DNA from 4 places in the Colwellia sp. MT41 genome. Region 4 is predicted to be linked to each of the others. Evidence: predicted binding sites of a transcription regulator. Region 4 holds the regulator's gene; each other region holds the start of a gene.
What was found. Region 4 encodes MetJ, which represses methionine synthesis genes. Its sites were predicted from a motif close to TAGACGTCTAGACGTCTA; they were not measured.

Region 1 (3,218 bases), 950 kb from region 4:
ATCTGCTTGTTACTGGCTGTAGTAATAGCGCACAAGTAAATTCAAGTCCGATGATGAATCACTATTTTGCTAATAATTTTAGCCGCAGTGACTTTACCAGCCATCATAAGGGTTCAATAAAAAAAGCAGCGTCTTCAGATCATCAATTAATGTTTGCTTTACTCAACAGGCCTATGCCTGAAGATCAACGTATGATGTTAGCCTTTGCCAAGCGGCAGGCAAGTTATCTGCCGGATAGTACTTTCGTCGGTACTGACATTAAAGGTAAAAAAAATGCCAGTGATGACCAAGATCGAGTCATTTCTCATTATGCTCAGCTTATCGAGCCAGATATCAATGCCGTAGTCATTAGTGCCATGCCCCAATAGGCAGCGCACATAGTAAAGTTAAATATTAACGGCCAGAAATAGCGAAGTACCCTGAACTATGGATAAGCGGCACTTACTCAACAGCCCTTTATTTACCAATATAGCAACCGAACAGGCGCAAAATCACTCACCAAAGTCCCTCCCCCTAGCTAAAGTTACCACCAACTAACCGTACTAATGCCATAAGCATTATGGCTAAATCACTTAGCACAAAAAGACTTTAGCTTGCTATAACTATCAGATTATTTAATGTTATAATTACTATTTTAAAAATCCTCCAAGGGCTGGTAAAGCTCACTTTAACAGCAAGAGTTTGCTAATAAGGCATATAACATGACTCAAGATGAAATGAAAAAAGCAGCCGCCATCAAGGCATTGGAATTCATTGAAAACAATACTATCGTCGGCGTTGGTACGGGTTCAACCGTTAACTTTTTTATTGATGGCTTGGCGACCATGAAAGACAAAATCACCGGTGCGGTTTCAAGCTCGCAAGAGTCAACTAAACGCTTAGAAGCGCACGGTATTGAAGTATTTGATTTAAACAGTGTTGGTGTCTTAGATGTCTATGTTGATGGTGCTGATGAAATCACTAACCATATGGCAATGATTAAGGGTGGCGGCGCCGCATTAACCCGTGAAAAAATCGTTGCTGCGGTAGCCAAAAAATTTATTTGTATTGCCGATGAGTCAAAACAAGTAAAGGTTTTGGGTAACTTCCCTTTACCGGTTGAAGTTATCCCTATGGCGCGTAGCTATGTTGCCCGCGAATTGGTTAAGCTAGGCGGTGACCCAGATTATCGTCAAGGAGTAGTCACGGACAATGGCAACGTTATTATTGATGTTCACAACCTCACAATTCTTGATCCAAAAGCACTAGAAATGCAGATTAATGCTATTGTCGGTGTGGTAACTAATGGCTTGTTTGCCCTTCGTGGCGCTGACATACTCGTGCTAGGCTGCAGTGATGGTATTAAAGTAATCCAATAATTACCCCCGCCCCTTTTAAGTAGAATATTCACTATTAAGCATATTTATTCTTAAATATGCTTAATAAGTTCTTTAGAGTCTATACACTATATGATATGTTAAACTTCTATTTTAGATATCTAGCCATCTAAACAAATATGTATTGATCTTTTAACTCAGGATAAGCGAAACCAGTTTATGACCATTGCCAACAAAAATTCATTAGCAAAAGACAAAATTAAGATTTTATTACTTGAAGGCTTGCACCCAAGCTCTATTGAAGAGTTAAAGTTAAAAGGCTATTCAAATATTGAATCGTTAAAAACCTCACTGTCAGAAAGTGAGTTAATTGAAAAAATTGCTGATGTTCATTTTATCGGCATCCGCTCACGCACTCAATTAACGGATAAAGTACTTAGCCACGCCAATAAGTTAGTTGCCATTGGTTGTTTTTGTATTGGCACCAACCAAGTTGATTTAAAAGCAGCACAAAATCTTGGCATACCTGTTTTTAATGCCCCCTTTTCCAATACACGTTCTGTGGCTGAGTTAGTGCTGGGTGAAGCACTATTATTACTTCGTGGTATCCCTGAAAAAAGTGCTAAAGCACATCGCGGTGAATGGTTTAAATCGGCGGTAGGCTCGGTGGAAGCACGTGGTAAAGTACTAGGTATTATTGGTTACGGTCATATTGGCATGCAATTAGGCATTTTGGCGGAAACGTTAGGCATGAGAGTACACTTTTATGATATCGAAACTAAATTACCACTCGGTAATGCCCGCCAATCGCCAACATTAGAGTCATTACTTGCTGAAGCCGACGTGGTGAGTTTACATGTACCAGAAACAGCACAAACTCACAATATGATTGCTCAAGCCCAGTTTTCAGCAATGAAAAATGGCGCAATATTTATCAATGCTTCTCGTGGTACTGTGGTTGATATTAACGCCTTAGCACAAGCGTTAGAGTGTAAAAAAATAGCAGGGGCTGCTATAGATGTATTCCCTGTTGAGCCAAAAAGTAATGATGATGAGTTTTTCTCACCTTTACGCGGTTTTGATAATGTTATTTTAACGCCACATATTGGTGGTAGCACCAAAGAAGCACAAGCAAATATTGGCTTAGAAGTGGCAACCAAGCTGACTAAGTATTCAGATAATGGCTCAAGTTTATCTGCGGTTAACTTCCCGGAAGTATCCTTACCCGATCACACTATTCCGGGCCTAACAAGCACTAGTCGCTTATTGCATATTCACCATAACCAACCCGGTGTATTAACTAAAATCAACAATGCTTTTGCTGAGCACAATATTAATATTGCCGCGCAATACTTACAAACTGATGACAAAATTGGTTATGTTGTTATCGATATTGACTCTCAAGACAGTGAGCAAGCATTGAAAGAATTAAAACAAATTGAAGGTACTATTCGCGCCAGAATTCTGCATTAAAACGACTTCATGCAGAGTGGTACTTGAATTTCGCTCGGTAAACAAAGCGCTTAACCGATAAGAAAAGGGTCACTATACTGTAGTGACCCTTTTTATTTTTACTGAGATAACTTAAATAATCCGCTGTTACTTCATACTAATGGTGGTATGAATGGTTGAACCGTCTTGATGATCAGGTTCAAACCAGCGAGCCGTTACGGATTTAGTGTAGGTCCAAAAACTTACCACTTGCTTACCATTAGGTCCTAAATCCCCTAGTTTTGAGCCACGAGAGCCGGTAAAGCTAAAGAAGGCCACTGGTACAGGAATAGGAACATTTATACCGACTTGACCAACATCAACTTCATTTTCAAATTTTCGAGCGGCCCAACCTGAAGAAGTAAATAATGAGGTGCCATTACCATTAGGGTTCGCATTAATAATGTCTAT
Region 2 (3,218 bases), 730 kb from region 4:
AATACTGAAGTCAGCACAAAAGCTGCCAGTGAATTTCACTGGTTAGTTCAGTTCAGTTCAGCTACGTGACGGTAACATCATAAGTTTACTTGATATTTTTGCCGGCACACCAGCGATTGGCAATGACTACCAAGTAAATATTGCCAATCGCTGGGTGCTAAAGGTACTAAGGTGTTATTTAAAGCTGGGCTTAGGTAAAAATTAGGTGCTGCTAGCTAGTCTTTATGACTAAAACATAAACAAAAAAGCCGCTACACCTAAAGGTATACCGGCTTTTTTATGTACAGTAGCTAACGGAGACAGGATGTCTAGGGGTCAGCACAATACATAATTTCTATTTACTCACTCGCAGAAAATAGTATCTTGGAGCTAACTGACGTTATAAACCCGCAGCTTTGCGTAAATCGTCCGCTTTATCGGTTTTTTCCCAGCTAAAGGCGGTGAACGTATCATCACCGACAGTCATTTCATAGGGTTCACGACCAAAGTGACCGTATGCCGCCGTTTGCTGATACATAGGATGCAATAAATCTAACATCTTAGTAATGCCGTATGGACGTAAGTCAAAGTGCTCACGGACTAGCTCGACCAATTTTTCTTCAGATATTTTACCGGTACCAAAAGTATCGATTGAAATAGATGTCGGCTCGGCAACACCAATAGCATAAGAAATTTGAATCTCACAGCGTTCGGCAATGCCAGCGGCAACAATGTTTTTAGCGACATAACGACCTGCATAAGCAGCACTGCGATCAACTTTTGATGGATCTTTACCTGAGAAAGCGCCACCACCGTGACGTGCCATGCCGCCATAAGTATCAACAATAATCTTACGACCGGTTAAACCACAATCACCTACTGGGCCGCCAATAACAAAACGACCTGTTGGATTGATATGGTATTTGGTTTCAGGTGTAAGTAACTCAGCAGGTAATACGTGCTTGATGATATTTTCCATAACCGCACTTACTAAATCTTCTTGCTTAATGTCAGGATTATGCTGGGTAGAAAGTACCACGGTATCAATAGCGATTGGTTTATTATCTTCGTAGATAAACGTCACTTGAGATTTAGCGTCTGGACGTAACCAAGGTAAAATACCCGATTTACGTGCTTCAGCTTGGCGCTCAACTAAACGATGTGCATAGTATATGGGCGCAGGCATTAAGGTTGAGGTTTCATTGGTTGCATAACCAAACATTAAACCTTGGTCACCAGCACCTTGATCTTCTGGCTTACTACGATCAACACCTTGCGCTATTTCAGGTGATTGCTGACCAATCAAATTCATGATGCCACAGGTTGCGCCATCAAAACCAACATCTGACGAGGTATAGCCTATTTCACTAATGACATTACGGGTTATTTTTTCTAAATCAACCCAAGCATTAGTCGATACTTCACCCGATATAATAGCAACACCGGTTTTTACCATAGTCTCACACGCCACACGGGCATATTTATCTTTGGCAATAATGGCATCTAAAACCGCATCAGAGATTTGATCGGCAATTTTATCAGGATGGCCTTCAGAAACAGACTCGGAAGTAAAAAGGTGTCTAGACATAAGTCCTCAGAAAAATTTGAGTTATACAAAATAATGCGGCGATTCTACACCTGTTGAAAACAACTATCTAGCTTTTTTTACGCCTAGACGGCTAAACGGCTAAAATTATTTAAAATATTATTGCCCACTGTTAATTATTCTGTTTTTTTTGCTTATAGGTAAACCCTTATTCGGGTAATTTTTATTCCTTCAATGGCTGTAAAGTCAATGGTGCTTGCCATAGTTGGCTGAATATTTGTTCTTGCTCTTTAGTCGCCAGTGAGCTAAAAAATTGAGTCTGCCCTTGCTGTGTTTTACCGGCAGTTAAATTATTTTCAGCCAATTTCTTCATTAACTGCTGGGTAACAGGAGCGGCAGTTTCAATAATGTTAACTTGCTGACCGGCAATAACGCTTATTTGTTGTTGTATAAAAGGGTAGTGGGTACAACCCAAAACTAGGGTATCAATACCTTGCTTAACTAAGGGCTCAATATATTGTCTTAATAAGGCATTACAGGCGGGACTGTGCTGCTGGCCTTGCTCAATAAATTCGACCAATCCAGGGCAGGGTTGAATGAAAATTTGCGCACCATTATGGTGCCGGTCAATCAAGTCTTTAAAACGTTGGTTTTCACTGGTCGCTTGAGTCGCTAATATGGCAATTTTTTTACTGATACTTTGCTTTGCTGCCGGTTTAATTGCGGGCTCAACACCAATAATAGGGATATTTACTTGTGCTCTGAGTTGCTCAATGGCATTAACGGTAGCGGTATTACAGGCAATGACTAGGGCTTTAACGCCCTTAGCAAGGAGTAATTTTGCCATGGTATTAACGCGTTGGATAATAAAATCGACCGACTTCTCGCCATAAGGGGCATGGCGGCTATCGGCAATATAAATAATATTTTCATGGGGCAGTTGCTGAGCTATACACTTGGCAATGGAAAGTCCACCGACACCCGAATCAAATACGCCAATCGCGGCTGAGTTGTCAGTTGTTGTTTGCTTCATTTATTACTTGCTCTTACTGCTTGGCTATTTGAATTAGTTGCTTGATTACGTTTTTTGCCTAGTGATGCTCTGTACTCAACTACATAAATTAGCTTGTTCTAGGCAAATTGTATTGCTTTTATCAGCAAAAAAGCAATACAATTAATTATGTAAGGTTTTTTGTTTATATAATCAGTGGTAGTCTTTACTCAAAGCTTACTAATGTAGTTCTGAATTGAAAATTAATTTAATGGAATGGCTATTATGTCAAATATCGTCTCGGTAAAGCGCTTTAAACAATTCCCGAAACTAATGTGGATCTTGTTATTTGGTTCATTTATTACCCGTGGTAGTTATTACATGGTCTGGCCATTTCTAGCGGTCATTCTTTATGAAAAATTTACTTTATCTGCCACACACGTTGGTCTCATTCTCTCCAGTGCTGCAGTTATTGCTGTCTTGGTGAGTTTTGTTGGTAGTGCGTTAACTCTGATAGTGATGTATCTTTATAGCATTTTAGATAAAATGCCTCGACCAGATTTTGTTAAACTTGCTAAGCTGAATGAACAGGTTTTTTGAAGGAATATCCTACAACGAGAATTTCATACAAAATTTGCATGTTAAAGTAAGGTTAATCTGTGGTTATCGCTCTATTTCGCCCTTGCTCTTTCGCTTGATAGA
Region 3 (3,218 bases), 170 kb from region 4:
GCAGTGCTGATCATTGGATAAGTCGTAATGCCTACCCACCTATTGGCTGGTTATGGAATGCCGAAGCTAAAGTTCCCAGTGATAGCCAACTGGCCCTTGGCTTTGGTGATATTCCCTTTGCCTTGAACAATTTAAGCATCGAAAAACATGCGGTCGACTCTTTTGTCAGACCGGGTTGGGTTCGCTCAGTCGCCTGTATTAATAACGGCTTTGCACTGGGCTCTTTTGTCGATGAACTCGCGGTAAAAGCAAAGTTATCCACTAGGCAGATGTGGCTAAATTTACTCGGTATCGATCGCCATGTCGACCCTAATAAAAATGGCTTCAACTACGCTAATTATGATTTAGACTTAACTGCTCATCCAATTGATACCAAGCGGATGAAAGACCTAATCAACTTAGTTAGTGATAAGGCCAAGGTTGAACAAGCACTACCGGAAAACCAAGGTTGGGGCATCAGCTTTTTACGTAGCTTTGGCTCTTTTGTGGCCGCAGCAACGAAAGTTTCAGTTGTTAACAATAAAGTCACCGTACTTGAAATGCATACCGCGGTAGATTGTGGCATTGTCATTACCCCTGATAGGGTGAAAGCGCAAATGGAAGGCGCCATGGTATTTGGTTTATCCATTGCTTTGATGAATGAGATCTCAGTAAAAGACGGCCGTGTTGAGCAAAGTAATTTTCATGATTACCCGGTAGCACGTATTGGCCAAGTACCGGAAATGCATGTGCATATTGTTGAATCTGACGCACCGCCGGGTGGTATTGGTGAGCCTGGTGTGCCACCGATAGCGCCGAGCATTACTAACGCTATTTATCATGCCAGTAAAGTGCGCATTAGGGATTTACCGGTGAATAAAGTCTTTAGCGTTTAGGAAAAAATCGCGTTAACACAAATGCTGTTAGCGCCATTTATTTTATCAATTAAATAATTACTTATACCATTTTCATTAAGTTTGTGATCTTGTTGTGTGTAGGGAAAATAAATCAGGGCAAGGCGGGCTATTGGGATTGAGAGCAACGCCGCCTTGGAGTGTTTAAACCAGCACAAGTGGGCAATAATTTAATGAAATTAGTATTACTTAACTTGAATAACTTACGCTCTAAAACAAAGCCCATAATCCCGCTCGCCAATAACAATACCGCCAATACTTGCAACCAGGCATTAATAGCTATGGGTTGTTGTAAAGGCATTTCATGCTTCGCCTTGCTAAAAAAACGACTGCCCCGGCAACCAGCTCTGTAAAAGAGTAACCTTTTTTTTCAGGGATTAACTTTATTAAAACATCGCTACGCTGCGCCATAGTCACGCTTAACTGGCGCGATTTTTTATCTTTTTCATTACGATCTTTACTATCAATAAGGCCACGCCATTGCCAAAAAATATCGCTTGGCTCACCCGCTAGTACCATACCACCTGAGTGGTATTCATACAGGGTTTCATTAATAACCTTGGCCTAGCTGAGCCAAGGTTATTAAGTAAGTAACAGCGAGTGCGCGATACAGCACTCGCTTTTTTCTGCCCAAAGAAAACCGCCCAAATAATAAAAATGCATAAAATTCACTTTATAAGACACTCAATGGTTGACAAAAGCGGCTATTTGCCCGAACATATAGCCATCTAAACGCCCAAACACCCAAAAATAAATAAAGAAGAAATATTTTGACTACGCACTCAGAGCTACAAGCCAGATATAATGATATTAATCGCGGTGTCTACTTTATCGGCACCACACCGCCCAAAAGTGATACCCCACTTGATAAAGTGGCTGAAATTGCCGATAAGCTACTTGAACGTGTTAGTGATATCGACTTTGATGGCCTGATTGTTTATGACATTCAAGATGAAAATTCGCGTATTAGTAAACCCAGACCTTTCCCATTCAAATCAACCCATGACACTAGGCTTTATTCTTCTATATTGAATAAAAAATCTAATCGTCCAGTCATTACTTATAAAAGCGTGACTCAATCCAATAGTGATGACTTTAATGAATGGGCAAACGAGGCGTGGCAGAAATATGGCGTCAGAGATGTAGTGCTGGTAGGTAGCCCATCAAAGGATAATAAAGTTTCCTTATCTTTGGCTAGTGCATATCAAACGTTAGTCGATAACCCCCATGATTTTTTCATTGGTGGTGTTACTATTGCTGAGCGCCATGCTAATAAGAAAGATGAACATCAGCGCTTAATTTCCAAACACCAACAAGGCTGTAGTTTCTTTATTTCTCAAGCCATATACAACCCACAAGCAACCATAGACTTGCTTACCCGTTATGCCATTGAATGCCAAAAACAAGGCTTAAAACCACAACGCTTGATCTTAACATTCTCCCCCTGTGGTAGTGAAAAGACCTTAGAATTTATTGACTGGTTAGGCGTCAATGTTCCCGAGGCGACCAGTTTACGTATTCTTAATGCCAAAAACCCTTTGTATGAATCAATTCGTATTTGTGTCAATAGCTTGCAGCAAATTTTAGATGCCGTCATCCCTTATGACTTACCTTTAGGTTTAAATATTGAGAGCTTAACTAATCGTAAAGAAGAAATAGACGGCTCAATTTTGTTATATAAGTTATTACGTTCAAAAATGGACAATTTTTTAGCGAAAAAAGAATTGGCGGCTTTAAATAAATAAATAATAAATATATAACACCCCGCTATTTTTCCAAAATAACTCATCGTTATGATGAGTTATTTAAGCTATTCATTGTCCTTAAGCGCTTCAGCGATAGCCTTGTTTGTTAACCCCGCCGCTGAGAAAATGACCGGTTGGCAATCAGCAGAGTTACTCGGTAAGAACATTCATGAATATCATCACCATAGTCATGCCAATGGTGAGCACTACCCTAAAGAAGAATGCCATATTTCCCAAACTATGCATGACGGTATTGAGCGTAAAATTACCAATGAAGTATTTTGGCGTAAAGACGGTAGCTGTTTTTCGAGATGTTAGCCAACAAAAGCTAGCGGATGACAATCTCAGAGCGGCATTGAAAAAAGTAAAAGATCTTACCGAGAAGCTGCAAGATGAAATTAATGAAAGCTCGAGTGGCTCGGGCTTAGAGGGTAACAGTAAACCATTTCGAGCTATGCTCAAACAAATAAATTTAGTCGAAAAAACCGACAGTACGGTATTAATTCTCGGAGAAAATGGCACAGGTAAAGAAGTAGTCGCCCGTAATGTACACCAACTCAGTCAACGCCATAACTCCCCC
Region 4 (3,218 bases):
ATCTGGTATCGGTAAGCAACGAGCAAGTCCCACAAGCAGATAAGCTAAAACCGTTATTTAAAAATAGCATGATGGGGCTGACTACCATGTTATTTGATAATCAAGATAAAGCTACTTTACAGGGCTTAGGCAAGGTTAGTGTACCTAGTTTGGCTGATGTTTTTGTTGGTGTAATGAATAAGGAAACTTGCTAATGAATGTTTCAATAATGAAAGCCTCAATTAAAAAAGAGTTATGGGAATATAATGGTATGTTGACTTGGGTGCCAGTCACCTTAGCCGGCGTCTTTATTTTTATTCCGTTACTTAGTTTGATTTTAAATGGCATTGATATGCAAGCGGTACTAGTAGAGCTTGAGCATATAACGCAATTTCAACAATCCGATCGTTTAGGTGAGTTCTTCTTTGTTTCGGCCATTGCCTTGTTTAGTCCTTTTATTGTCATTGGTTTTATTGTGCAAGTTTATTACTTTGTTACCTGCTTATTTGATGAACGGCGCGACCAATCGGTAATGTTTTGGCGTTCGTTACCCGTTTCTGATGAGATGACCATTGCCAGTAAACTGTTAACAGGTGCTATTGTTATTCCGGTGATCTTTTTCGCTGCGGCGACCTTACTCATGGTACTTATGCTAGTATTTGCCGTTGTGGCTTGTATCATCTTATCAATAGGTTTTGATATCTCTTTATGGGGCATGTTGGCTAGCGCTAATATATTGAGTAGTGTCGGCTATATTTGGTTAACACTTGTGCCTATAGCTATTTGGTTACTGCCGTTATATAGCTGGTTAATGCTGGCATCTATTTATGCTAATAAAGCACCATTTTTATGGGCAGTATTACCTATTGTTGCGCTATTAGTGATTGAAGCCATTGTGGTGAATTATTTACATCTATCGCAACCATTCTTTGGGCATTTCTTGATGGATTACTTCTCTATAACGCCAGACCACCATGTTGATATGTCGGTAGCGCAAGAGCAGTCTCGCTTGGTAGCACTAAAATTATTGATAGCACAAATTGATTACCGCACGGTATTGGTATCCGCAGGCTTATTATTTGCAACTTATTGGTTTAGAGTGAATAAGCAAGAAAGTTAAAGTAGCGGAATTATCCTAGCTTGGTTATTAATAAACAAATTATAAACGCTTAATAAGCGAATAATAAACAAATAAAAAAGCGATATTTACTCAGTAAATATCGCTTTTTTATCATTAGATTTTGCTAACAGCTTAGCTTATGCAGAATATGGCTAATAAAGCAGGCCATAAAAAGGCACTTAACCAGTAGCTTTTTTAGCCGCTATTTTAAAAAAAATAGTTATTCCTCTTCGATTTTATATGCGCTAAAGTCAGTAATACCTTTTGCTTCGAGTAAACGCCTGACACTGGCAGGCAACATTTCATTATTATCCTTTGCTAAATCCTCATCGTCAGGTAAGGGCTGGCCAGTAAAGGCATGTAAAAACGCTTCACATAACAATTCACTATTAGTGGCATGGCGAAGGTTATTTACTTGACGCCTAGTGCGTTCATCCGTCAATACTTTAAGCACGCGCAAAGGAATCGAAACGGTAATTTTCTTTACTTGTTCGCTTTTTTTACCGTGTTCGGCATAGGGATTTATGTACTCTTCATTCCACTGAGCCATGGATATTCCTCTGTCTTGTTATAACTTATTCGAAATTCTATTAGGGTAGATTTTACCTGTTGAAATAAACCAGTCAAGTAGAAGTTTAGATGTCCAAAATTACTTGACCCAATTAATTAAAATGTTTAGAGTTATAGACGTCCAAACATCTAAACGTAAATGTGCTATATATCGGCTAAATTATCGGTAAAGCCGGCGAGATAGAAACTGTGTTTGCATGCTTACTTAATTAATGGAGAAACATAATGTCGATGGCTAAAACAAGTAATATTACTACTTCGGCAGTAAGAGCCGGTATCAATACTGATCAGCACCATGGTGCTGTGGTCGCTCCTATCCATTTATCCAGTACGTATTCATTAAAAGGTTTTAATGATAAACGTCAATTTGATTATTCTCGCACTGGTAACCCAACCCGAGCTAATTTTGCTGAAACGATTGCAAAATTAGAGCAAGGCAGTGTTGGCATAGTTACCAGTACCGGCATGGCAGCAGTGCATTTGATTTGTCAGCTGTTATCAACGGGTGATACTGTCGTTATTCCACATGATTGTTATGGTGGCAGTTTTAGATTATTTACCCACTTAGCTAAACGTGGCTTGTTCAAACTCATCGTTGTTGACCAAAATGATCAACAAGCACTGGCTAATGCCTTAGCCCAGAAACCTAAATTAGTATTACTTGAAAGCCCAAGTAATCCGCTATTACGCTTAGTGGATATTGCCGAAGTAACTAAAGCATGCCACGGGGTGGGTGCTTTAGTGGCAGTTGACAACACTTTCTTATCCCCCGCACTGCAACAGCCTTTAACCTTGGGCGCTGATATCGTTTTTCACTCAACCACTAAATACATAAATGGTCATAGTGATGTTGTTGGCGGTGTTTTAGTCACCAAAACGGCCGAGCTAGGTGAAAAGCTAGCATGGTGGGCAAACTGTATTGGTATTACCGGCAGTGCCTTTGATAGCTTCTTAGCATTACGTGGCTTAAAAACTTTACCAGTAAGAATGAAGCAACATCAAGAAAATGCTTTACAGGTGGCTGACTTCCTAAAAAATCATGATGCCATTGATGCGGTATATTTCCCTGGTTTCCCTGACCACCCTGGTCATGATATCGCGAAAAAACAGCAATCTGGCTTTGGTGCTATGTTAAGTTTTGAAGTGAAAGGTGGCGTCGAAGCGGTGAAAAAGTTATTCGATAACCTAGAATTGTTCACTTTAGCGCAATCTTTAGGTGGTGTTGAGAGTTTAATAAGTCACCCATCAACCATGACCCATGCGGGTATGGCGATAGTTGATCAGTTAGCGGCGGGGATTACTCAATCTTTAGTGCGCATATCTGTTGGTATTGAAGATATTGATGATATAATAGCTGACTTAGCTCATGGTTTAGCGCAAAGCCAACAGTAACTACAACTTGTTGGGCACGAAAGTATTGATGATATTCTCGTTGAAATAACAACTAACCTAACCATGGTTTAGCATAAAGCCGACAGTAATTACAACTTGTTGGCTTCGAAAATGTAGATGATTTTTTCGTTGAAAAAACAACTGACCTAACTATGGT

Region 1: a site for MetJ is predicted at 1,471-1,488, ahead of serA (phosphoglycerate dehydrogenase). Genes of this name have one in related genera too.
Region 2: a site for MetJ is predicted at 1,652-1,669, ahead of metK (methionine adenosyltransferase). Genes of this name have one in related genera too.
Region 3: a site for MetJ is predicted at 1,615-1,632, ahead of CMT41_RS01180 (methylenetetrahydrofolate reductase). Genes of this name have one in related genera too.

The regions. Positions count from the first base shown of each region.
Region 1 covers NZ_CP013145.1:1,394,919-1,398,136, reverse strand. The annotation lists gene CMT41_RS05925 (hypothetical protein) at 1-368, shown strand, start outside; gene rpiA (ribose-5-phosphate isomerase RpiA) at 702-1,358, shown strand; gene serA (phosphoglycerate dehydrogenase) at 1,536-2,789, shown strand; gene CMT41_RS05910 (CoA-acylating methylmalonate-semialdehyde dehydrogenase) at 2,916-3,218, opposite strand, start outside.
Region 2 covers NZ_CP013145.1:1,172,182-1,175,399, forward strand. The annotation lists gene metK (methionine adenosyltransferase) at 380-1,567, opposite strand; gene murI (glutamate racemase) at 1,749-2,558, opposite strand; partial or broken gene CMT41_RS05000 (MFS transporter) at 2,802-3,056, shown strand; gene CMT41_RS05005 (sensor domain-containing diguanylate cyclase) at 3,169-3,218, opposite strand, start outside.
Region 3 covers NZ_CP013145.1:270,591-273,808, reverse strand. The annotation lists gene CMT41_RS01195 (xanthine dehydrogenase family protein molybdopterin-binding subunit) at 1-875, shown strand, start outside; gene CMT41_RS01185 (hypothetical protein) at 1,173-1,412, opposite strand; gene CMT41_RS01180 (methylenetetrahydrofolate reductase) at 1,664-2,638, shown strand; gene CMT41_RS19850 (PAS domain S-box protein) at 2,687-2,956, shown strand; gene CMT41_RS19845 (sigma 54-interacting transcriptional regulator) at 2,910-3,218, shown strand, end outside.
Region 4 covers NZ_CP013145.1:444,339-447,556, forward strand. The annotation lists gene CMT41_RS01915 (ABC transporter ATP-binding protein) at 1-194, shown strand, start outside; gene CMT41_RS01920 (hypothetical protein) at 194-1,099, shown strand; gene metJ (met regulon transcriptional regulator MetJ) at 1,320-1,649, opposite strand; gene metB (cystathionine gamma-synthase) at 1,895-3,061, shown strand.